Regions from separate parts of the Sulfitobacter sp. SBS6 genome, predicted to be linked through region 2. Evidence: riboswitches for the same ligand, from Rfam matches in the RefSeq annotation. Region 2 holds a riboswitch; the other holds the start of a gene.

Region 1 (10,807 bases), on a different contig from region 2:
CTGCCACACGCTGGCGGGCATTTGCGGCAGGCCGATCACCCCGCGCAGCACGACCGAGGTCAGGGGCAGCAGCAGAAACCCCGCCGCCAACGTGATGAACAGCGCGTCGAGCCCGCGTTGCAGCCCACCACGTGCGTCCCAGCGGTGCAGGGGGCGGTCCTGCCCGCCACCCAGACTGATCGCGGGGATGATCCACAGCGCCAGCGCGGCGGTGCTGCCCGCAAGCCCAAGCTGCACCAGCGACAGCAGCGCTGCACGGTTCAGGTCAAAGTCGAAACGGAACGCCTGATAGATCGCAAGCTCGATCGTCGTGGCGCGGGGGCCGCCGCCCAATGTCAGCGCGACGGCAAAGCTGGTCAGGCAGATCACAAAGATCAACGCCGCGGTGCCGGGCAGGATTTGCCGCAGGAGGGGAAGCTCGATGCTGCGAAATACCGCGCGCGGGGTCAGGCCAAGCTGTGCGGCCAGCCGGAACCGTTCCGCGGGCACGGTCTGCCACGCCTGCAACAACAGCCGTGTGGCCAGCGGGAGGTTAAAGAAGACATGCGCCAGCACCACGCCGTGCAGCCCGTAGATCGTGATGCCGGGCAATCCGACCGCCGACAGCGCCGTATTGAGCCAGCCCGCGCGGCCAAACACCGCAAGCACCCCCAGCACGGCGACAATCACCGGCAGGATGAACGGTGCCCCCAGCAGCGTAACCAGCAGCCCGCGCCCGACAAAGCGCCGTCGCGCCAAGGCGCGGGCGACAGGGATCGCCAGCACGGTAGACAGCAGGGCGGAAAGCGCGGCCTGTAACACGGTAAACCGGATCGCGGACCAATCGGCGGGGCCAAGCCCGCTGCCGAACTCGGCCCGCCACAGCACCGCCCCCACCGCAGCAAGGATCAGCGCCGCAACCAGAACGGCGGCGCTGATGCCGGATTTCGTGCTTATTGCGACAGCGCGGAGAGCCATTCGGCCAATGCTTCCTCGCGCAGGGCGGGCACGTCATCGTTCGGGATCAGCAGCGCCTTGCCCGGTTCGATCAACTGTTCAAAGCCTTCGGGCAGCCCGCCTTGGGGCGTGACGGCGGGGTACATCCAGTTGGTCGTGGGCAGCACCGATTGCGCCGCGTCCGATACCATGAACCGCATGAACTGATCGGCCAGCTCGGGCTGGTCGCTGCCCGCCAGTTTGCCGACCACTTCGATCTGCATGTAGTGGCCTTCGTCAAAGGCGGCGGCGGCTTTGGTCGCGTCCTCTTCGGCGATCAGGTGGTAAGCGGGGGATGTGGTATAGCTCAGCACCATGTCGGCTTCGCCCTCAAGAAACAGGCCGTAGGCTTCGGACCAGCCCTTGGTCACGGTCACGACATTATCCGCCAGACCTTCCCAGATCGCAGGGGCCTCGTCACCATAAGCGTCCTTGACCCACATCAGCAGGCCCAGACCGGGGGTAGAGGACCGCGGGTCCTGGATCACGATCTTGAGGTCACTGTCGGCCAGCGCGCGAAAATTCGCGGGCGGGGTCAGATCGGCGTTATGGACAAAGGCGAAATAACCCCAGTCATAGGGGACAAAGCTGTCGTCTTCCCATGTGACCGGCAGGTCATAATCCGCATCAACTGTGGCGGGCGCGAACAACCCTGTCTCCTTGGCCGCCGCGATCAGGCTGGTATCAAGCCCCAGCACCAGATCGGCGTCAGACCGCGCGCCTTCCAGCTTGAGCCGCGCCAGCAGCGCCGCGCCATCGCCCATGCCGACGAATTTCAGATCGCAGGCGCATTCGGCCTCGAAGGCCGCTTCGATCACCGGGCCGGGGCCCCATTCGGCGACAAAGCTATCGTAGGTATAGACCACCAGTTCGGGCGTATCGGCCCATGCTTGCGTGGCGAAAAGCGTGGTGGCAGCAAGTGTAAGATACTTCATGGCATCCTCCAAAATGCGGCGTCAGAAAGCGTTGGAGGTGTATCCAGACCTTCCCTCCGCCGGTGTTAACCGGTTCAGGTTCAACGGGTCCGTGCGCGCACATCTCAGCCTGTCAGGCCCCCCGAGGTATCTTATCGGTAGAACGCCTGTCGCCCGCGCGCAAGGTGAAACCCCTTGAGGCATGGTGCAGCCCCCGTTAAGGATCACCGCCAAAGGAGCACCGCCCATGTCGATCAACAGCTTTGGCCATCTTTTCCGCGTGACCACCTGGGGCGAAAGCCACGGGCCTGCTTTGGGGGCCACGGTGGACGGCTGCCCTCCCGGTGTGACGATCACCGAAGAGATGATCCAGCACTGGATGGACAAGCGCAAACCCGGCCAGAACAAATACACCACGCAGCGCCGCGAGGCGGATGAGGTGCGGATCCTGTCGGGCGTGTTCGAAGGTGTCACCACCGGCACGCCGATCCAGCTGATGATCGAGAACACCGATCAACGGTCGAAAGACTACGGCGACATCAAGGACAAGTTCCGCCCCGGTCACGCCGACATCACCTATTTCCAGAAATACGGCATCCGCGATTATCGCGGGGGCGGGCGGTCCTCGGCACGTGAAACGGCGTCGCGTGTGGCGGCGGGTGGCCTTGCGCGCGAAGCGATCAAGGCGATTGCGCCGAATGTGCAGATCACCGGCTACATGGTGCAGATGGGCCCCCACAAGATCGACCGCGATGCGTTCGACTGGGACCAGATCGAACAGAACCCGTTCTGGGTGCCCGACGCCAAAGCGGCAGAAGACTGGGCGGCGTATCTGGACGGTCTGCGCAAATCCGGATCCTCCGTCGGTGCGATCATCGAGGTGACAGCGCGCGGCGTGCCCGCGGGCCTTGGCGCGCCGGTCTATGGCAAGCTCGACACCGATCTTGCCGCCGCGATGATGAGCATCAACGCCGTCAAAGGCGTGGAGATCGGCGAAGGCATGTCCGCCGCCATGCTGACCGGAGAGCTGAACGCGGACGAGATCAGCATGGGCCCCGACGGCCCTGTCTATTCGTCGAACCACGCGGGCGGTATTCTGGGCGGCATCAGCACCGGTCAGGACATCGTGCTGCGTTTCGCGGTCAAGCCAACGTCAAGCATTCTGACCACACGCAAGACAATCACCAAGACCGGCGAAGACACAGAGATCATTACCAAAGGCCGCCATGACCCTTGCGTTGGCATCCGCGCCGTGCCGGTGGGCGAAGCGATGATGGCCTGCGTCTTGCTTGACCATATGCTGTTGCACCGCGGTCAGGTCGGCGAAAACCGCGGCATCATCGGCTAAGTCGCGCGGAACGCTTGGATTTTCCGCATGTTGGCGGGAATACGACGCGCAAGTTGACGCGGGGTCTTGCAACTTGAAACCTGCAGGCGCAAGCATGCGCCATGCAAAGCACCACGACAGAGCACCGCCCCGGCCGGGCCATCGCCCTTAAACTGGGGGCGGTCTTTCTGTTCTCGGTCATGGCGGCCCTCATCAAGATCGCGACGGCCACCGTGCCCGCCGCCCAGGCCGTGTTCTACCGGTCGTTCTTTGCCTTCCCGATGATCATCCTGTGGCTATGGCAAAGCGGCGACCTGCGCGACGGGCTGAAGCCGAGCAATCTGATGGGCCACGTCTGGCGCGGCGTTTTCGGGACCACGGCGATGGCGCTGACCTTTGCCGGGCTTAGCCTGCTGCCTCTGCCAGAGGTCACCGCGATCGGCTATGCCACGCCGCTTTTCACGGTAATCTTCGCCGCGATATTTCTGGGCGAACAGGTGCGTGTGTTCCGACTGTCTGCGGTGGCCGTGGGGTTGATCGGCGTGCTGATCGTTCTGTACCCCCGCTTTACCGTAGGCGGGGACAGCGTGTCGCAGCTTGCCATGCTGGGGGCGATGATGGTGGTTGCCGCGTCGATCATGCGCGCGCTTGTCCAGATCCACGTGCGCCGATTGGTGCAAACCGACAGCACGGCGGCCATCGTGTTCTATTTTTCGCTGACCGCGACCTGCCTGTCGTTCCTCACGCTGCCCGCAGGCATGGTGATCAACTGGGAGCCGCTTTGGTGGGTGAACCCCGGTTGGCAAATCTCGGCACTGTTGATCCTGTCGGGCATGATCGGCGGGGTGTCGCAGATCATGATCACGGCCTCTTACCGCTTTGGCCCGGTGTCGATGCTCGCGCCATTCGACTATGCCTCCATGCTGTTCGCGGTGTTGATCGGCTGGGTGCTTTTCAGCGAAATCCCGACGCCTGCAATCCTAATCGGTGCCGGTCTGGTCATCGCCGGCGGTGCCGCGATCATCTGGCGGGAACGGCAGTTGGGGCTGGATCGGTCCAAATCCAAGGCCAGCAGCACGCCACAGGGGACACCCAGCTGATCGGTTGAAATTACGTGCCCTGATTGAATTTCATGTTAGCCTAACCCTCTGGGGTGTGGAGCAGCGGGTATCCCGTCGGTGCTGCACCCTGTTTTCTGGGAGGGAAGAAAGATGAAATTTACCAAGATTATCGCAACTGCCGTGTCCATTGGCGTCGGGGCATCTGCCGCATGGGCGCAAGACTGTGACCATTCGCATTGGGGCCCTGACGACCAGCTGGGATCGGCGAACCTGATCTCGACCGAGCGCACGTTGGAGGCCGCCAAGCTGATCAAGCAGGGCAAATCGATGCCGCTCGGGATCGTGATCGGGCCGGATACACCTGCCTTCCCGCCCCGTTCGCTGAGCCTTCAGGTGGTCCAACCGAACCAGCACGGCGGCCAAAAGCTGTCGTCCTTTGGCTATGAGGGCAATTATAACGACGATCTGCTGCAAACCTGGATCGGTATCGGGTCGCAGTTGGACGGGCTTGGGCATCTGGGCGAAGACGGGATGTATTATAACTGCCTAGACGAAAAGGAAATCTCGGCGATCAGCGGCCTGACCAAATTGGGAACGCATGCCGTGCCGCCCTTGGTCGGGCGCGCCGTGATCATCGATATGGCCAAGCACATGGGCAAGGATGTGTTGGCCGCCGGTGAGCATTTTGGCGAGGCAGAGATTACCGCCGCGATGGAGGCGCAGCAGATCACGGTAAACGAGGGTGATATCGTGCTGTTTCACACCGGCTGGACCGACGGCATGATGGAAAGCGACCCAACGGCCTGGGGGTCCACCGAACCGGGGCTGAACAACGAAGGCGCGGTGTTTATGGCGTCGATGAACCCGATGGCCGTGGGTGCAGACACATGGGGCCTAGAAGCCATTCCACCGAAAGAGGGGGACAAGGTGTTTTATGGCCATGTCACGCTGCTCAAGGATAACGGCATCTATATTCTGGAGACGATGAACACAGGCCCGCTGGTCGCTGAAGGCGTGCAAGAGTTCATGTTTGTGCTCGGGCAGCCGCTGATCAAAGGCACGGTACAGGCGATGATCAATCCGGTCGCGCTTTACTAACACGACGTGCTGCACCGCAGGTGCGGACATGAAAACGGCGCGGGGGGAGAACCCTCGCGCCGTTTGTTTTGATGGGGCAGTTCAGGACCGGACGAGCTTTTCGTAGTCTTCCGAAATCTCGCGGGTGAGCGCGCCAACCTCGAAGGTGTAGTCGCCGATCTGTCCGACGGGTGTGACCTCGGCCGCGGTGCCGGTCAGCCAGCATTGCTCGAAGCCTTCCAGCTCTTCCGGCATGATGTGGCGTTCGTGCACGGTCAGGCCCTTTTCCTTGAGCATCCCGATAACGGTCTGACGGGTCAGCCCGTTCAGGAAGCAATCGGCCAGCGGCGTGTGCACTTCGCCGTCCTTGACGAAAAAGATGTTCGCGCCAGTCGCTTCGGCCACATAGCCACGATAGTCCATGAACAGCGCGTCGGAACAGCCCTTGGCCTCTGCCGCGTGTTTGGAGGTGGTGCAGATCATATACAGGCCCGCCGCTTTGGCGTGTACGGGGATCGTTTCGGGCGACGGGCGCTTCCATTTCGAGATGTCGAGCTTGGCGCCCTTCATCTTGGCGTCGCCGTAATAGTTGCCCCATTCCCAGCCTGCGATGGCCAGACGTACAGGGTTGCGCGCCGCCGAGACCCCCATGTCGGGGCCGGCACCACGCCACGCGACCGCGCGGACATAGGCATCGGTCCAGCCGTTCGCCTTGAGCATTTCGTATTTCGCGGCTTCGATCTCGTCCACGGAATAGGGGATTTCGAAGTCGAGGTATTGCGCCGATTTGCGCAGCCGTTCCGAATGCTCGCGGCCTTTGAAAATCTTGCCATTGTAGCAGCGTTCGCCCTCGAACACCGATGACGCATAGTGCATGGCGTGGGTCAGGATGTGGACATTGGCGTCGCGCCAATCGACCATTTTACCGTCCAACCAGATTTTGCCGTCGCGATCGTCGTATGCGCCGTCCATGATGTATCCTTCCTCAAAGCACCTCGGGATTTATGAAAATTGCGTGAAACCCGCTGCGTGCAGACATATAATTACGCAAAACATGGGATTCGATAGCCTTTGACTCTTGGAAAGTCAATAACGCTGACGTAAGCTCTTGGCGCAGCAAGGGGAGAGTATAATGGCAGACGGACGCGGCCCATCATCACACACGGGCGAGAACCTGCTGTTCCTGACGGATGAACAGCTGCGGCAGGGGATCGAGGCGATGTTCTTTGCCTACCGCGGCTTTACAGCCGACCCTGACAAGATCCTGGTGGATATGGCCTATGGCCGTGCGCACCACCGTGCGATACACTTTATCAACCGGGCCCCGGGCACGACGGTAAACAACCTTCTGGGGATTTTGGGTGTTACAAAACAATCCCTTAATCGTGTATTGCGCACGCTGATCGCCGATGGTCTTGTCAAAAGCCAAGTGGGAAAAGCAGACAAGCGGGAGCGGCACTTGTATCTGACTGACGCCGGGCGCGCGCTCGAACAGACATTGTCTGATGCACAACGGATGCGGATGCGCAGTGCGTTCCGCGACGCGGGCCCCGAGGCGGTGGCCGGTTTCCGCACCGTGCTAGAGGCGATGATGGACCCCGAAATGCTCCATTGTTACACCCGTCTGAAGGAAAACGGCGCGTGAACGAGGCCGACGCACACCTGCTGATCGTCGATGACGACGAACGTATTCGCACGCTGCTGCAGAAGTTCCTGATGCGGCACGGGTTCCTTGTGACCTCGGCCCGCGATGCCGCCCATGCGCGGCGTATTCTGGCGGGGCTGGATTTTGACCTGATCGTGCTGGATGTGATGATGCCGGGCGAGGATGGTCTAAGCCTGACCCGCAGCCTGCGCGAAGACATGCAAACGCCGATCCTGCTGCTGACCGCCAAGGGCGAGACGGGCAACCGGATCGAAGGGCTGGAAGCGGGGGCGGATGATTACCTTGCCAAACCGTTTGAACCCAAAGAGCTGCTGTTGCGGATCAACGCGATCCTGCGGCGTATGCCCGACACCCGCGTGGCTGATACCGCGCCCAAGGTGCTGTCGATGGGGCCGATCCGCTATGACATCGAACGCGGAGAGCTGTGGCAGGGCGACGATCTGGTGCGGCTGACCGCCACCGAAATCCAGCTCATGCGCATTTTCGCGGCCCAACCCGGCGCCGCGCTGAGCCGGTCAAAACTGGTGGAGGAACTGGGCCGTGACCGCGGGCAGGCGCAGGAACGTGCTGTCGATGTGCAGATCACCCGTTTGCGCCGCAAGATCGAAGACAATCCCAAACAGCCCCGCTATCTGCAAACCGTGCGCGGCGCGGGCTATATGCTGGCCCCCGACTGATCACGCGCTGCCTTGGCGGTAAATGTGGTGTCGTGGCGTAAGAGAATTTGCGCCCAAGAAATCGGCACGGTCACTGGAAGCTATGGCGCGGGCGGGCTATGGTCAGGCCAAGTTTGATTGATGGGATTCACGGCAATGACGGATACTCCGGTAGAAGAGATGAGCTTTGAGGCAGCGATGGCCGAACTGGAAAAGGTTCTGGGCCAGCTGGAACGCGGCGATGTGGCGCTGGATGAAAGCATTTCGCTTTACGAACGTGGGGCCAAGCTCAAGAAACGCTGCGAGACCAAGCTGAAGGAAGCCGAAGAGAAAGTCGCGCAGATCACGCTGGATGGCGACGGCAACCCTGTCGGAGTGGCTCCTGTTGGCGGGGTTTGACATCTCGCTTGAGACAGAGCTGACGCGCAAACCGTTTCATGCGGCCATGCCCCATGCTGCGGATCTGGCGATTGGCCAGATCCTGCACGGGCTTGGCGGGTTGGACGGCACCGTGGCCGAGGCGATGCGCTATGCCGTGACAGGCGGCAAGGGCCTGCGGGCTTTTCTAGTGATCGAAAGCGCGCGGTTGCACGGGGTGATGGACGCGCAGGCCGCCCCCGCCGCCGGCGCGATCGAGGCGCTGCACGCCTATTCGCTGGTGCATGATGACATGCCTTGCATGGATGATGACGCCCTGCGTCGGGGTCAACCCACGGTACATGTGAAATGGGACGAGGCGACGGCGGTTCTGGCGGGCGATGCGCTGCAGACATTGGCGTTTGAACTGGTCGCGGCAACGGGCTGCGGCGACGCTGAACGGATTGCGCTGGTCACGGGGCTGGCGCGGGCTGCCGGTGTGCGCGGCATGGTGGGCGGGCAGGCGATGGACATCGCCGCCGAAACCGCACGCCAGCCGCTGACGCTGGACCAGATCACGACGCTTCAGGCCGGCAAGACCGGTGCGCTGATCGAATGGGCCGCGACGGCGGGGCCGGTGATGGCGGGCGATGATGCCGCCGCGCTGCGCAGCTATGCGCGCAACCTCGGGCTGGCGTTCCAGATCGCGGATGACATTCTTGACGTCGAAGGCGATGCCGCCACGGTGGGCAAGGCCGTCGGCAAGGATGCCGACGCGGGCAAGGCGACCTTTGTGTCGCTGCTGGGGCTGGACCCCGCCCGCGCCCGCGCCCGTGATCTTGTCGATGCTGCCTGTGATGCCCTGTCCCCCTACGGCAGTGACGCCGAAACCTTGCGAGACGCGGCCCGCTTCGTTATTGCCCGCAAAAGCTGATCCGGTGGAGAGCCAGATGACCGATAGACCAGATACGCCCCTTTTGGACCGCGTGAACCGCCCTGCCGATCTGAAGAATTTCTCGGATGCAGAGCTGGTGAAACTGTCCCATGAACTGCGGGCAGAGACGATTTCTGCCGTATCTGAGACGGGCGGCCATCTGGGCGCGGGTCTGGGCGTGGTTGAACTGACGGTCGCGATCCATTCGGTGTTTGATACGCCGAAGGACAAGCTGATCTGGGATGTGAGCCACCAGTGCTACCCGCATAAGATCCTGACCGAACGCCGCGACCGTATCCGCACCTTGCGTATGAAAGACGGGTTGAGCGGATTTACCAAACGCAGTGAATCCCCCTACGACCCCTTTGGTGCTGCGCATTCGTCGACCTCTATCAGCGCGGCTTTGGGCTTTTCGGTGGCACGTGATCTGGGCGGCAATGTCCCCGAAGGTCTGGGCGATGCGATTGCGGTGATCGGCGATGGGTCGATGTCGGCGGGCATGGCCTATGAGGCGATGAACAACGCGGGCCATCTGAAAAAACGGATGTTCGTCATCCTGAACGACAACGAGATGTCGATCGCGCCGCCGGTGGGGGCGATGTCCACATACCTCAGCCGTCTTTATGCCGAAGAGCCGTTTCAGGATTTCAAAGCCGCGGCCAAGGGCGCTGTCAGCATGTTGCCCGGCCCGTTCCGCGAAGGGGCCAAGCGCGCCAAGGATATGCTCAAGGGCATGGCCGTGGGCGGTACGTTGTTCGAACAGCTTGGGTTTTCCTATCTCGGGCCGATTGACGGGCATGACCTGAACCAGTTGCTGCCGGTGTTGCGCACGGTCAAGGCGCGGGCGACGGGGCCGGTGCTGATCCATGTGATCACCAAAAAGGGCAAGGGGTATGGCCCCGCCGAAGCCGCCCGTGACAAGGGCCACGCGACCGCCAAGTTCAATGTGCTGACGGGCGAGCAGAAGAAAGCGCCGTCAAACGCGCCCAGCTATACCCGCGTCTTTGCGGACAGCCTGATCGCCGAGGCCGCAAAAGACGACAAGATCTGCGCCGTGACAGCCGCGATGCCGGATGGGACAGGGCTGAACCTTTTCGCCGAACGCTACCCCAGCCGGTGCTTTGACGTGGGGATCGCGGAACAGCACGGTGTGACATTCTCTGCCGGATTGGCGGCAGGCGGGATGAAGCCGTTCTGCACGATGTATTCGACCTTCCTGCAGCGCGGCTATGATCAGGTGGTGCATGACGTGGCGATCCAGCGCTTGCCGGTGCGCTTTGCGATTGATCGCGCGGGGCTGGTCGGGGCGGATGGTGCCACTCATGCCGGTGCCTTTGACGTGGCGTTTTTGGCGAACCTGCCCGATTTCGTCGTGATGGCTGCCGCGGATGAAGCAGAGCTGGTGCATATGGTGGCGACGGCGGCGGCCTATGACGACGGGCCGATTGCCTTCCGCTTCCCACGAGGTGAAGGCGCGGGCGTGACCATGCCCGAACGCGGCGAACCGCTGGAGATCGGCAAGGGGCGCATCATCGCCGAGGGCAAGCGCGTGGCGCTGCTGTCCTTTGGCACGCGCCTGTCAGAGGTGGAAAAAGCCGCCGAGGCGCTGCGGGCCAAGGGCATCACGCCGACCATTGCCGACGCCCGCTTTGCCAAGCCGCTTGACCGCGAGATGATCCTGTCGCTGGCCGCCGATCACGAGGCGCTGATCACCATCGAAGAGGGTGCAGTCGGCGGTTTCGGCAGCCATGTGGCACAGCTTCTGGCGGATGAGGGCGTGTTCGACGCGGGGCTGAAATACCGTTCGATGGTGCTGCCCGATATCTTTATCGATCAGGCG
Region 2 (10,807 bases):
TGCCACTTCATCTGCTTCAGGATCGTCGGGTAGATCGGGCCGAGGGCGATATAATCGGGGCGCAGGTCCAGGGCGCGGGTCAGTTCGGCCTTGTCGTGGGTACTAATGCCCAAACGTGCACCCGCATCGCGGATGGCGGTGAGGTCGGCGCTGTCCAGATCCTCTTGTCCCAGATGGATAAAATCACACCCTTCGTCGAGCGCGATACGCCAGTGATCGTTGATGACGAGGGTACAGTCGTGCTTGGCGCAGATCGCCTTGGCCTGCCGGATGTCGCGCCGCAGGGCAGGGGCGGGCGTGTCCTTGATCCGCAGTTGCACCAGTTTGATGCCAAGGGGCACCAGCCGCTCCAGCCAGGCGGCGCTGTCGAAGATCGGGTAGAAACGGTCAAGGGTCATTCCAGAAACGCCTTTCCGATCAGGGGGGTAGAGGGCGCGGCCATATCGCGGGGCGGCATCGGGTCCGCCTCGGCGGCAAGCTGTCCGGCGCGGATCGCGGTGGCAAAGGCTTCGGCCATGGCGGCGGGATCACCGGCTTTGGCGACAGCGGTGTTCAGCAACACCGCGTCAAACCCCAGTTCCATCGCCTGTGCGGCGTGTGAGGGCAGGCCGATGCCCGCGTCGATCACCAGCGGCACGTCAGGAAAATGCGCACGCATGGCGCGCAGCCCGAAAAGGTTGTTCAGCCCCATCCCCGACCCGATGGGCGCGCCCCAGGGCATCAGCACCTCGCAGCCCGCCCGCAGCAATCTATCCGCGACCACAAGGTCTTCGGTGGTGTAGGGAAAGACCTGAAACCCGTCCTCGCTCAGGATGCGGGCGGCCTCGACCAGACCGAAGACATCGGGCTGCAACGTGTCCTCCTCGCCGATGACCTCGAGCTTGATCCAGCGTGTGTCGAATACCTCGCGGGCCATATGGGCGGTGGTGACGGCCTCTTTGACGCTGTGACATCCGGCGGTGTTGGGCAGCACATGGACGTCAAGCGCGCGGATCAGTTCCCAGAAGTCCTGACCGGCGCGATCCCGTCCGCTTTCGCGCCGCAGCGATACCGTCGCCACCGCCGCCCCGCTGCGCGCAAAGGCGTCTGACAGCACCTTGGGAGAGGGGTATTGCGCGGTGCCCAGCATCAGACCATTGGCAAGGGTTTCTCCGTAAAAGGGGCGCATCTTAGCCTCCCTGCATGGGGGCGAGCACTTCGATGCTGTCGCCGGAGGTCAGGGGGTGGCTGGCCCGCAGGCTGGCGGGGATAAAGCTGCCATTGACGGCCGTAGCGACTTTCGCGCCGCCAAATCCTTCGGCCTCTAGCAGTGCGGCAAGCGTGGGCGCGTCGCTGTCGAGCGGGGCACCGTTAAGCTGTAGTTTCATGGAAAATCTCCGGTGTTTTGGCGTCAAGGATCAGGTCAGCCACCATGGTCGCCAGCGCGGGGGCGAGCAGGAAACCGTGGCGATACAGACCGTTGGCGCGGATCAGATTGCCCTGCCGTTCGATGCGCGGCAGGTTGTCGGGGAAGGCGGGGCGGCTGTCGACGCCGATCTCTAGGATCTCGGCCTCGCCAAAGGCGGGGGACAGTGCGTAGGCCGCGCTCAGCAGTTCAAGCACGGACCGCACGCTGGCATGGGCACCGGCGCGGCCTTCGACCATTGTGGCCCCGAGCATGTAAATCCCGTCACCGCGCGGCACGAGGTAGATCGGCACACGTGGGTGCAGCACGCGGATGGGGCGGGTGATCTCGATGTCGGGGCAGGACAGCAGCGCCATTTCCCCTTTCACCCCGCGCAACTCAGGCAGATCGGCGCGCGCGTGATAGCCGCGGCAATCAACGACGGTGCCGTCTTGCGCCAGCGTTTCGGGATCGGCCTCGCCCTGTTCGAAACTGGCCCCATCGGCCACCAGCCCGCGCCACAGCTCTGCCAGCGCAATGCGGGGCGACAGGTGGGCCTCGGTCTGGAAATAGAGCGCTTTGGCAAAGCGGTCGCCAAGGTCGGGTTCAAGCGCCGCGATCTCTGCGCCGGTCAGGGTTTGGTAGCTTGTCGTGCGGCGCGCAAAGCGGGTCAGATCGCTGCTGTCCCGCGCCGGAGAGATCACAAGCGACCCGCGTCGGTGCAGCGATGTGGTGCGCTGCACCCACCAATCCGCCGCCCTTTGGCCCAGCCGGATCACGGGTTCCTCGGCGCTTTCGCCTTCACAAAACGGGGCGAGCATGCCGCCAGCCCACCAAGAACACCCTTGCGGGCCGGGCTGGCGGGCGCGGTCGATCAGATGCACGCGCATCCCGCGATCCAGCAAAACACGCGCGGTACACAGCCCCGCGACGCCCGCGCCGATGATGGTGACCTGCGTCATGACCAGACCGCGTGGAAGTGATGCACTGGCCCGTGGCCCGTGCCGACCTCAAGTTGATCCGCGGCGATGATGGCGCGGTGCAGATAGTCATGGGCGGCCTGTACCGCCGCGCCAAGGGGGTTGCCGTGGGCCAGCCCCGCGGCGATGGCCGCGGCGTAGGTGCATCCCGTCCCGTGGGTATTGCGCGTGTCGATGCGAGGCGCGCTGAGCCATGTGACACGCTCTGCGGTGACCAGCGCGTCGCTACAGATATTGCCCGCGCTATGGCCGCCCTTCATCAGCACCGCCTTCGGCCCCATCTTGAGCAGCGCACGGGCTTGCGTGACCATTTGGTCGGCGCTGTCAGCCTCGGGCTGGTTCAACAGGCGGGCGGCTTCGGGCAGGTTGGGGGTCAGCAGATCGGCGCGCGGCAGGATATCCGCGACCAGCGCTGCGACGGCGTCTTCCTGCAACAGCGCATCGCCGGATTTTGCGATCATCACCGGATCGACCACGACGGCCCCCCGAAACGCGGACAGCGCGGATGCCACCGCCTGAATAATCTGCGGAGAAAACAACATGCCCAGTTTGATCGACTGCACCGAAAGATCGGACAGCACCGCATCGATCTGGGCCGCGACGATGGGGGCGGGGATCTCGTGCACGGCGCTGACGCTGCGCGTGTTCTGCGCGGTCACGGCGGTGATCACGCTGGCGGCATAGACACCATTGGCCGACATCGCCTTGATATCGGCCTGAATACCGGCACCGCCGCCGCTGTCGGATCCGGCGATGGTCAGGGAAATGGGGGTCGTCTTGGTCACATGCTCGCCTTTCGGTGGTGGGCAAGCAGACGCAAGAATGAGCTTTGTGGCGTGGGCCTAAGGCCGTTGCACAAAGATACCCGTTCCCTACGCCGGTATTGCCCGGATCAGGTTCGACGGGTCGGTGCACGCACCTCTCAGCCCCCTAGGGCACCCCGACGGATAGATGTTGGAACTGCGCCCCCCGTGGGGGTGTGCAGCGTCGTTGCCTTAGGCGTAGCCAAGTTCGGCAAACGGTGCAAGCCGCAAAATATTCAATCAAAGGTGGCGCAATTCTGGGCAAAACGGGCGCGGTTTGGACAGCCCTCCTGACGCTTGTCAGCCGAAACAACGCCTCGTAACCCAAAGCAACGTAACGTCACATTTCCCATATTCTGCGGCGTTAACCCTTTGGCATCAGCAAACTAGGGGTGATCGCGCAAAGACCCCGCGTGGCTGCGGTATCAAGTTCTGTTCTGCGGTATTGGCATCAAAATATCTTGCCCCTAGGCTGATTGACAGATTGAGTCGGATACCCTCGGGAGGAGGGGGCCGACACTCGGGGGGATGCGTTTTCTGGCCCGTTTTACGGGTCGTACCGGACGCGTCGCGACAAGCATTGGGAGGTGCTGCGTGACATCTGCAAAGATCACATCTGCGTCCTGCGCACGGGCATCCGCAGCTTTTGCGGTGCCTGTGATTCTGCGATCCCGAACAATCCAAAGATGTACAACAGGGAGAGAGACCACATGAAGAATATGACACGTTTTGCCAAGGCCGCTGTCGGGTCCTTTGCGGTATCGATGGCGCTTTCGGGCGTCGCGATGGCGCAGGAGTATGAGTGGCCGCGCATGCTCGTGATTGCCACGCCGGGCACGTCGACAGGCAGCTTTGCCTCGACCAACGGTTGGGGGCCTGCGTTGCAAAAAGAAACCGGCACCACCGTGCGGATCGTTCCCGAAGACAGCGAGCCCATGCGCTACAAACGTTTGACCGACCGCGAAGACGTGTCGATCGCGTCGGTTGCAGCGTCGGAAATGGCGTTGCAAGCGGAAGGGGTCGGCGGCTACGCCGCGGCGAAACCCATGCCGCAGCGGATCCTGTGGCACCACAACGACACGCCTTGGGGCTTTGTTGTGGCTGGCGATTCCGAGCTGCAAAGCCTTGAAGACATCGGCAAAGGCGGCGTGCGTGTGACCTCTGGCGTGTTCTCGCCCGCAATCGTCGCGGCGATCACCCAGGCCCTGCCTGCCTTTATCGGCATGACGCCCGAGGAAGCGCAGGAAAAGATCGAATTCGTCCCGGCCTCCAGCTACGGTGAAAACTGTCGTTCGGTTGTCGAGGGGAAGTCCGATGTGGCCTATTGCTCACCGATCTCTTCCGTCCTGTCCGAAATGGAGGGCGCACCGGGTGGCATTCGCTGGCTGCCGATGGACCCGGCCAACACAGAAGGCTGGGACGGCTACCTGAGCTACCGCCCCATGACGATCCCCTCGACCATCTCTATGGGGGTGAGCACCGCCAAGGGTGTCGAGTCCATGACGTCGAACTTCGTCTATGCCGTGCCGGTCACCGCAGAAGAGGATTTCGTCTATAACATGGCGAAGTGGATGAATGAATCCCACGACAACTACAAAGGATCGCACGCGCTGGCGACCCGCATGTCGCTGGAGCATTTCCGCAACTTCCTGGATGCCAACCCGATCCCGGTGCACGAAGGCACGGTGAAATACCTGCGTGAAATCGGGGCGTGGACCGAAGAAGACGATGCCTGGAACAACGAGGCCATCGAGAAGATGGACGCGTGGATCGCGGCACGCAACGCCGGCATGAAAGAGGCGATGGAGCAGGGCGTAGAGATGAATTTCGAGAACCAGGAGTATCTCGACATTCTGGCCAAGCACACCGACGGGCTGGAGCCGTTCCGCTCGCGCCTGTAACGCCGCGCCGGACCGTCATCGACGGCATAAGACAGGGCGGAGCACAGCGTGCTCCGTCCTCCTAAGACACTGCCACAGCGCCCTTATTTTCAGGATCATCCATGTCAGCAACACAACACCCTCCGGCGGCTGAAACGGCTGTCGAACCCTCGTCCGAGACGACGCGACTGGGGGGATTATTCTCGTTCACCAGCATCGCTTTTGTGCTGCTGTGTACCTTTGGCCTCGGGATGGGGCTGGCCTATGTATTCGGCGTTCCCATCGGCGGGCGGCGTCTGATCGAGGGGCAGTATTACTGGGTCTTCATCGGCACCTTCCTTGCGGCGGCGTTCATCGCGCTGCCAGCGGTGAAATCGCACACCCATGTGCCGATCTATGACATCGTGGCGGCCGCCGTGAGCTTTGGCATCTGCATGTGGTTTTCCATGTATGCATGGGAGATCGTGCAGGCGGGTTGGACCAATTTCTACGCGGGCGTCGTGCTTTGGCTGCTGATGCTTGAAATCGCGCGCCGGTCGGGGGGCATCCCTTTCTTGCTCGTGGTGCTGGTGTTGGGGCTGTATCCGCTGGTGGCCGATTACTTCCCCGGTTTGCTGATGGGCATCCCCTATACGTTTGAACGCATGATCGAGGCGCATGTCTTCCGAACCGAAGGGTTGATGGGCATCACCACCAAGATCGTGGCCGAGATCGTGCTGGGCTTTCTGGTCTTTGCGGGCGTGCTGATCGCTACGGGGGCGGGGCAGTTCTTTATCGATCTGGCCAATGCGGGCTTTGGCAAGTACCGCGGCGGTCCAGCGAAAGTATCGATCGTGGCCAGCGCCTTTTTCGGGTCGCTGTCGGGGTCGATTTTTTCGAACATCGCGGGCACCGGGTCGATTACCATTCCGACCATGAAAAAGGTCGGCTACCCGCCCCATTACGCTGGCGCGATCGAGGCCTGTGCCTCGACCGGCGGGGTGGTGATGCCGCCGGTGATGGGGGCGATTGCCTTTGTCATGGCGATCACCATCGGTGTGGATTACGCGACCGTGATGGTGGCCGCGATCCTGCCGTCGGCGTTGTTCTACTTTGGTCTGATCCTGCAAGTCGACGCCTATGCCGCGCGCAAGGGGCTGGTGGGGATGAAACCCGAAAACCTGCCCTCGGCCCGCGAGGTGATGAAGCGCGGCTGGCCCTTCCTGCTGGTCATGATCTTTCTGGTCTGGGGCCTGCTGTATATGCGGTGGGAGTATTACGCCCCGTGGTACGCCAGTGCGCTGATGATCGCGCTGAGCTTCCTGCCACGCGAGACCATGATGACACCTGCGCGCATTTTTGAAACCCTGCGCCAGGTGGGCACGCTGGTCACACAGACCGCAGCGATCATCCTGCCGATCGCCTTTGTGGTCAGCGCCTTGACCATCACCGGTGTGACAGGGTCGATGACCTCGGGGCTGGTCGCTTTGGGCGGGGATAACGTCTATCTCGTAATCGCGCTTGGGGTTTTGGCCTGCTTTATCATGGGCATGGCGGGGCTTGCGATTGTGGCCTACATCTTCCTTGCGGTGACGCTGGCACCCGCGATCATCGAAATCGGCGGGTTGAACACGGTCGCGGTGCACTTTTTCATCGTCTACTACGCGATGCTGTCGGTGATCACGCCTCCGGTGGGGGCTGCGGCGTTTCTGGCGGCGACGATTGCGGGGGCCAAGCCGATGCTGACCTCCTTCACCGCGATGCGGCTGGGGGTGGTGATCTACTTTGTGCCGTTGTTCTTCCTGTTCCAGCCTGCGCTGGTGCTGCAGGGCGATCTTACGCCGCTGATCTATGTGCTACCGTCGATCATTATCGGCATCACGCTGCTGTCCGGCGGGCTTGAGGGCTATCTGCTGGGCGTCGGTATGGTGCGGCCCTGGCTGCGTCTGCCTCTGGGGATCGCGGGCTTTGCCTTCAGCTTTCCGGGGCTGACGACGACGCTGGTCGCGGGGGTCGCCTCGGCGGTGCTCGTCGCGGTGATCTGGCGGGACAACCGCAACGGCGTGGTTGCGGTCCCTTGAGATTGGGCGCGCGGGGACATCCCCGCGCGCCGCAGTTCATGACGTTTGCGAGGGGCGCAGCTGTGCCGTCCCCAAGGCGCTCAGCGCCAGCATCAGCGCCGCGGTGCCAAGACACAGCGCCAGCCCCCCCAGTTGATAGGTGAAGCCTGACAAAAGCGTGCCTACCAACCGACCGGCCGCGTTGGACATATAGTAGAACCCCACATCCATCGTGACCCGCTTTGCATCCGTGAAGCTGAGGATCAGATAGGAATGAAGCGCCGAATTCACCGCGAAAATTGCCCCGAACACCAGCAAACCGAGGACAATCGTGACCGTCAGCGCGGGGGACGGCGCAGGCGTGATCCAGACCAGCGCGGCCAGCAGGGCAGGCACGACCACCAGCGCAAGGTTCCAGTGGCGGGCCTGCGCGAGCGTTTCGCCCTCGGTCCGGCCTGTGGCCCGCAGTATCTTCGGGGCCCAGCCTTGCACGGCCCCATAGAGGATCGTCCACACCGCCATGAAGCTGCCGATCATAAAGAAAGCCTCCCGCTTGCTTTCGACGCTGCCATCGGAGAGCACGGCATAGAAATAGATCGGGATGCCCACGACAAACCATACGTCGCGCGCCCCGAACAGAAACAGCCGCGCGGCGCTGAGCCAGTTGATATTGCGGTTTTTGGACAGGACTTCGGTGAACTTGGCGTCCTTGCGCCCCACGGGCAGGCCCGCGGGCATACCGATGATGACGCCGATCAGGATCACAAACAGGATCGCCGCCATCACCAACGTCGACGGCACAAACCCCAGCAACGCCAGCATCCCCGCACCCAGCAGAAAGCCAGCGCCCTTGACCGCGTTCTTCGATCCGGTGAGCAGTGCGACCCAGCGGAACAAGCCGCCCCCCGTGGTGGGGGCCAGCAGCTTGACCGCGGATTTAGAGCTCATCTTGGCAAGATCCTTGGCCACGCCTGACAACCCTTGCACCAGCATGACAAAGACGACCGAGGCGGCGACGCTCCATGCCGGATCAAGCTGCGTCAGCGCCAGCAGCGCGACCACTTGCAACGACAGCCCCGCATAGAGCGTCGAGGTCAGTCCGAAGCGCGCCGCGATCCAGCCCGCCGACAGGTTGGTGACCACGCCCGCGATCTCGTAGAGCACAAACAGATAGGCTAGTTGTACCGGAGAGAACCCGAGCGTGTGAAAATGCAGCAGCACCAGCATCCGCAGCGCGCCGTCGGTCAGCATAAAGGCCCAATAGGCGGCGGTGACAGTGATATAGGCGGTAAAACCGGCAGGGCGTGTCACAGCTTGCCGCCCACCATCAGCGCCACATCCACTAGACGGTGCGCATAGCCCATTTCATTGTCATACCACGCATAGACTTTGACCTGCGTGCCATTCACCACCATCGTCGATGGCGCATCCACGATCCCGCTGCGGGTGTCATTGGTGTAATCCGACGACACGAGCGGGCGTTCCTCAAAGCCCAGAATGCCCTTTAGCGGCCCCTCGGCGGCGGTTTTGAACAGGGCGTTGACCTCTTCCACACTCGTCTCACGCTCCACCTCGAACACGCAATCGGTGATCGACGCATTCAGCAGGGGCACCCGCACGGCGTGGCCGTTCAGCTTGCCGGTCAGCTCCGGATAGATCAGCGTGATCGCCGTGGCCGACCCTGTGGTGGTGGGGATCAGGTTGGTCAGCGCCGATCGGGCGCGGCGCATGTCCTTGGCGGGGCGGTCCACGATGGTTTGCGTGTTGGTCACGTCATGGATCGTGGTGATCGACCCGTGTTTGATCCCGATCCCTTCCAGCAGCACTTTGACGACGGGGGCGAGGCAGTTGGTGGTGCAGCTCGCCGCGGTGACGATGCTGTGCGTGGCTGGATCATAGGTGTCGTCGTTCACGCCATAGACGATATTCGCCGTCGGCCCGTCCTTGACGGGGGCAGAGACAACAACCTTTTTCACGCCCGCCTCGAAATAGGGGGCAAGCTTGGCTTCGGTCTTGAACGCACCGGTGCAGTCGATCACCACATCCACACCGTCCAGCGGGAGGTCTGTGATCGATTTGGTGCTGGTCACGGGGATACGCGTGCCATCGATGGTGATCGCGTTATCCTCTGCGCTGAAGGTCGCAGGCCAGCGCCCGTGGACGGAATCAAACTCCAGCAGATGGGCGTGCATCTCGGGGTCGCCAACCGCGTCGTTGATAAAGGCGATCTTGGCCCCCTGTTCCAGCAAGGGCCGCAGGGCGAGTTTTCCGATGCGGCCAAGGCCGTTCAAAGCATAGGTTGTCATGGTGGTTTATCCTGTGGTCACTGGGTCGGCCCCGATGGCATCGACCCGTTTTTGCAAGGCAGCGCGGTCCAGCGCGTCGAAAGGCAGGGCGGTAAAGGCCAGCAGCCGGTTGTGCAGCGCGCCATATGTCTGTTGGAAGGCCAGCCGGCGTTCCGCTTCTGTCCCTTCGGCTTTGACGGGATCGGGCATGCCCCAATGCCCCGACACGGGCTGGCCGGGCCAGGTGGGACATTCCTCGTTTGCGGCGTGGTCACAGACGGTAAAGACGAAATCCATCTGCGGCGCATCGGCGGTCTGGAATTCAGAGATATGTTTGGACCGCAGCGCGTCGATGCTGTGGCCCTTGGCTTGCAGCATCTCGACCGCAAGGGGGTTAAGCTCGGACCGGGGCAGGGTGCCCGCGGAATAGGCGGTGAACCGGTCGCCCGCCATGTCCCGCAGGATCGTCTCTGCAAAGATGGAGCGGGCGGAATTGCCGGTACATACGAAAAGCACGTTGAACTTTGTCTGGGTCATCATCTGCGTCCTGTTAATGAGGTCAGAGAACGGGGGCGGGCAGAGATCAGCGCGCCCCCGACAACAATCCACGAACAACCCCGATACGACCTCGCCCGCCGCATCAAGGTTGACGGTATACAAGAGCCGCGTCCCGTCGCGCCGCTGCGAGATCAGCCCGACTTGCGTCAGCGCCGACAGATATACCGACGCCGTGCTGGATTTCAGGGCCAACACCTGCGCGATTTCCCCCGCAGGCAAGGCATCGGGATAGCGCCGCATCAGCAGGCGAAACACGGCCAGCCGCTGCGGGTGGCTTAAGGTGGCGAGTCGATCTGTGAGTAGTGATTCCATATTTCATGAATATGTGAATTACACATTGAGCGTCAACAGCTCTATTCGATCCCGCCAAAGGTTTTTTTGCCGCGGGGCCGCATTTCGGGTGACGTGGCGTTTCAGGGGCGGGGTGTCTTGCGCGCCCTTGGCTTTGCGGGCATCGATTGGGCTGCAGCGCGTCCGCGCGCGGTGACAGACGTATAAAGGACCCGACATGACAGACGTGACCCTGGCCGAGGTATTGGCCACAGCAGAGCAGGACGGCACCGCGCCGCGCTATCAGGTGCCAGAGAACTGGGCGCAGGGGCGTACGGCCTTTGGCGGATTTACCGGTGCCTTGCTGGTCAATGCGGCCCGTCGGGACCGCCCCGATCTGCCCGCGCTGCGGTCTGCGCTGATCAACTTTACCGCGCCCGTGTCGCAGCCGCCCACGATCCATGCCGAAGTGCTGCGCGAAGGGCGCAACATCACCACCATTGCCACCCGCGCTGAAATCGACGGCAAGGTCGCGGCAACGGGCACGTTTTCTTTCGGCCATGCGCAGGAAAGTCAGTTGAACGTCGGCCATACCGCGCCCGATGCCC

The links. A riboswitch is a leader RNA that binds a small molecule or an ion and turns the genes downstream of it on or off. The one in region 2 is predicted to bind thiamine pyrophosphate.
Region 1: linked by a shared signal. The riboswitch ahead of thiB (thiamine ABC transporter substrate binding subunit) and the one ahead of thiD (bifunctional hydroxymethylpyrimidine kinase/phosphomethylpyrimidine kinase) in region 2 are both predicted to bind thiamine pyrophosphate.

The regions. Positions count from the first base shown of each region.
Region 1 covers NZ_JBLWBA010000008.1:25,477-36,283, forward strand. Annotated here, with positions in the region: gene ACNQ62_RS13785 (thiamine/thiamine pyrophosphate ABC transporter permease ThiP) at 1-957, opposite strand, end outside; gene thiB (thiamine ABC transporter substrate binding subunit) at 933-1,910, opposite strand; TPP riboswitch at 1,945-2,044, opposite strand; gene aroC (chorismate synthase) at 2,137-3,237, shown strand; gene ACNQ62_RS13800 (DMT family transporter) at 3,339-4,316, shown strand; gene ACNQ62_RS13805 (cyclase family protein) at 4,428-5,375, shown strand; gene ACNQ62_RS13810 (branched-chain amino acid aminotransferase) at 5,457-6,326, opposite strand; gene ACNQ62_RS13815 (MarR family winged helix-turn-helix transcriptional regulator) at 6,487-6,999, shown strand; gene ACNQ62_RS13820 (response regulator) at 6,996-7,697, shown strand; gene ACNQ62_RS13825 (exodeoxyribonuclease VII small subunit) at 7,833-8,075, shown strand; gene ACNQ62_RS13830 (polyprenyl synthetase family protein) at 8,029-8,967, shown strand; gene dxs (1-deoxy-D-xylulose-5-phosphate synthase) at 8,984-10,807, shown strand, end outside.
Region 2 covers NZ_JBLWBA010000005.1:445,675-456,481, reverse strand. Annotated here, with positions in the region: gene ACNQ62_RS05580 (thiamine phosphate synthase) at 1-398, opposite strand, end outside; gene ACNQ62_RS05575 (thiazole synthase) at 395-1,168, opposite strand; gene thiS (sulfur carrier protein ThiS) at 1,170-1,367, opposite strand; gene ACNQ62_RS05565 (FAD-dependent oxidoreductase) at 1,351-2,346, opposite strand; gene thiD (bifunctional hydroxymethylpyrimidine kinase/phosphomethylpyrimidine kinase) at 2,343-3,149, opposite strand; TPP riboswitch at 3,217-3,317, opposite strand; gene ACNQ62_RS05555 (TAXI family TRAP transporter solute-binding subunit) at 3,878-5,068, shown strand; gene ACNQ62_RS05550 (TRAP transporter permease) at 5,170-7,107, shown strand; gene arsJ (organoarsenical effux MFS transporter ArsJ) at 7,144-8,397, opposite strand; gene ACNQ62_RS05540 (ArsJ-associated glyceraldehyde-3-phosphate dehydrogenase) at 8,394-9,392, opposite strand; gene ACNQ62_RS05535 (helix-turn-helix domain-containing protein) at 9,399-10,241, opposite strand; gene ACNQ62_RS05530 (thioesterase family protein) at 10,438-10,807, shown strand, end outside.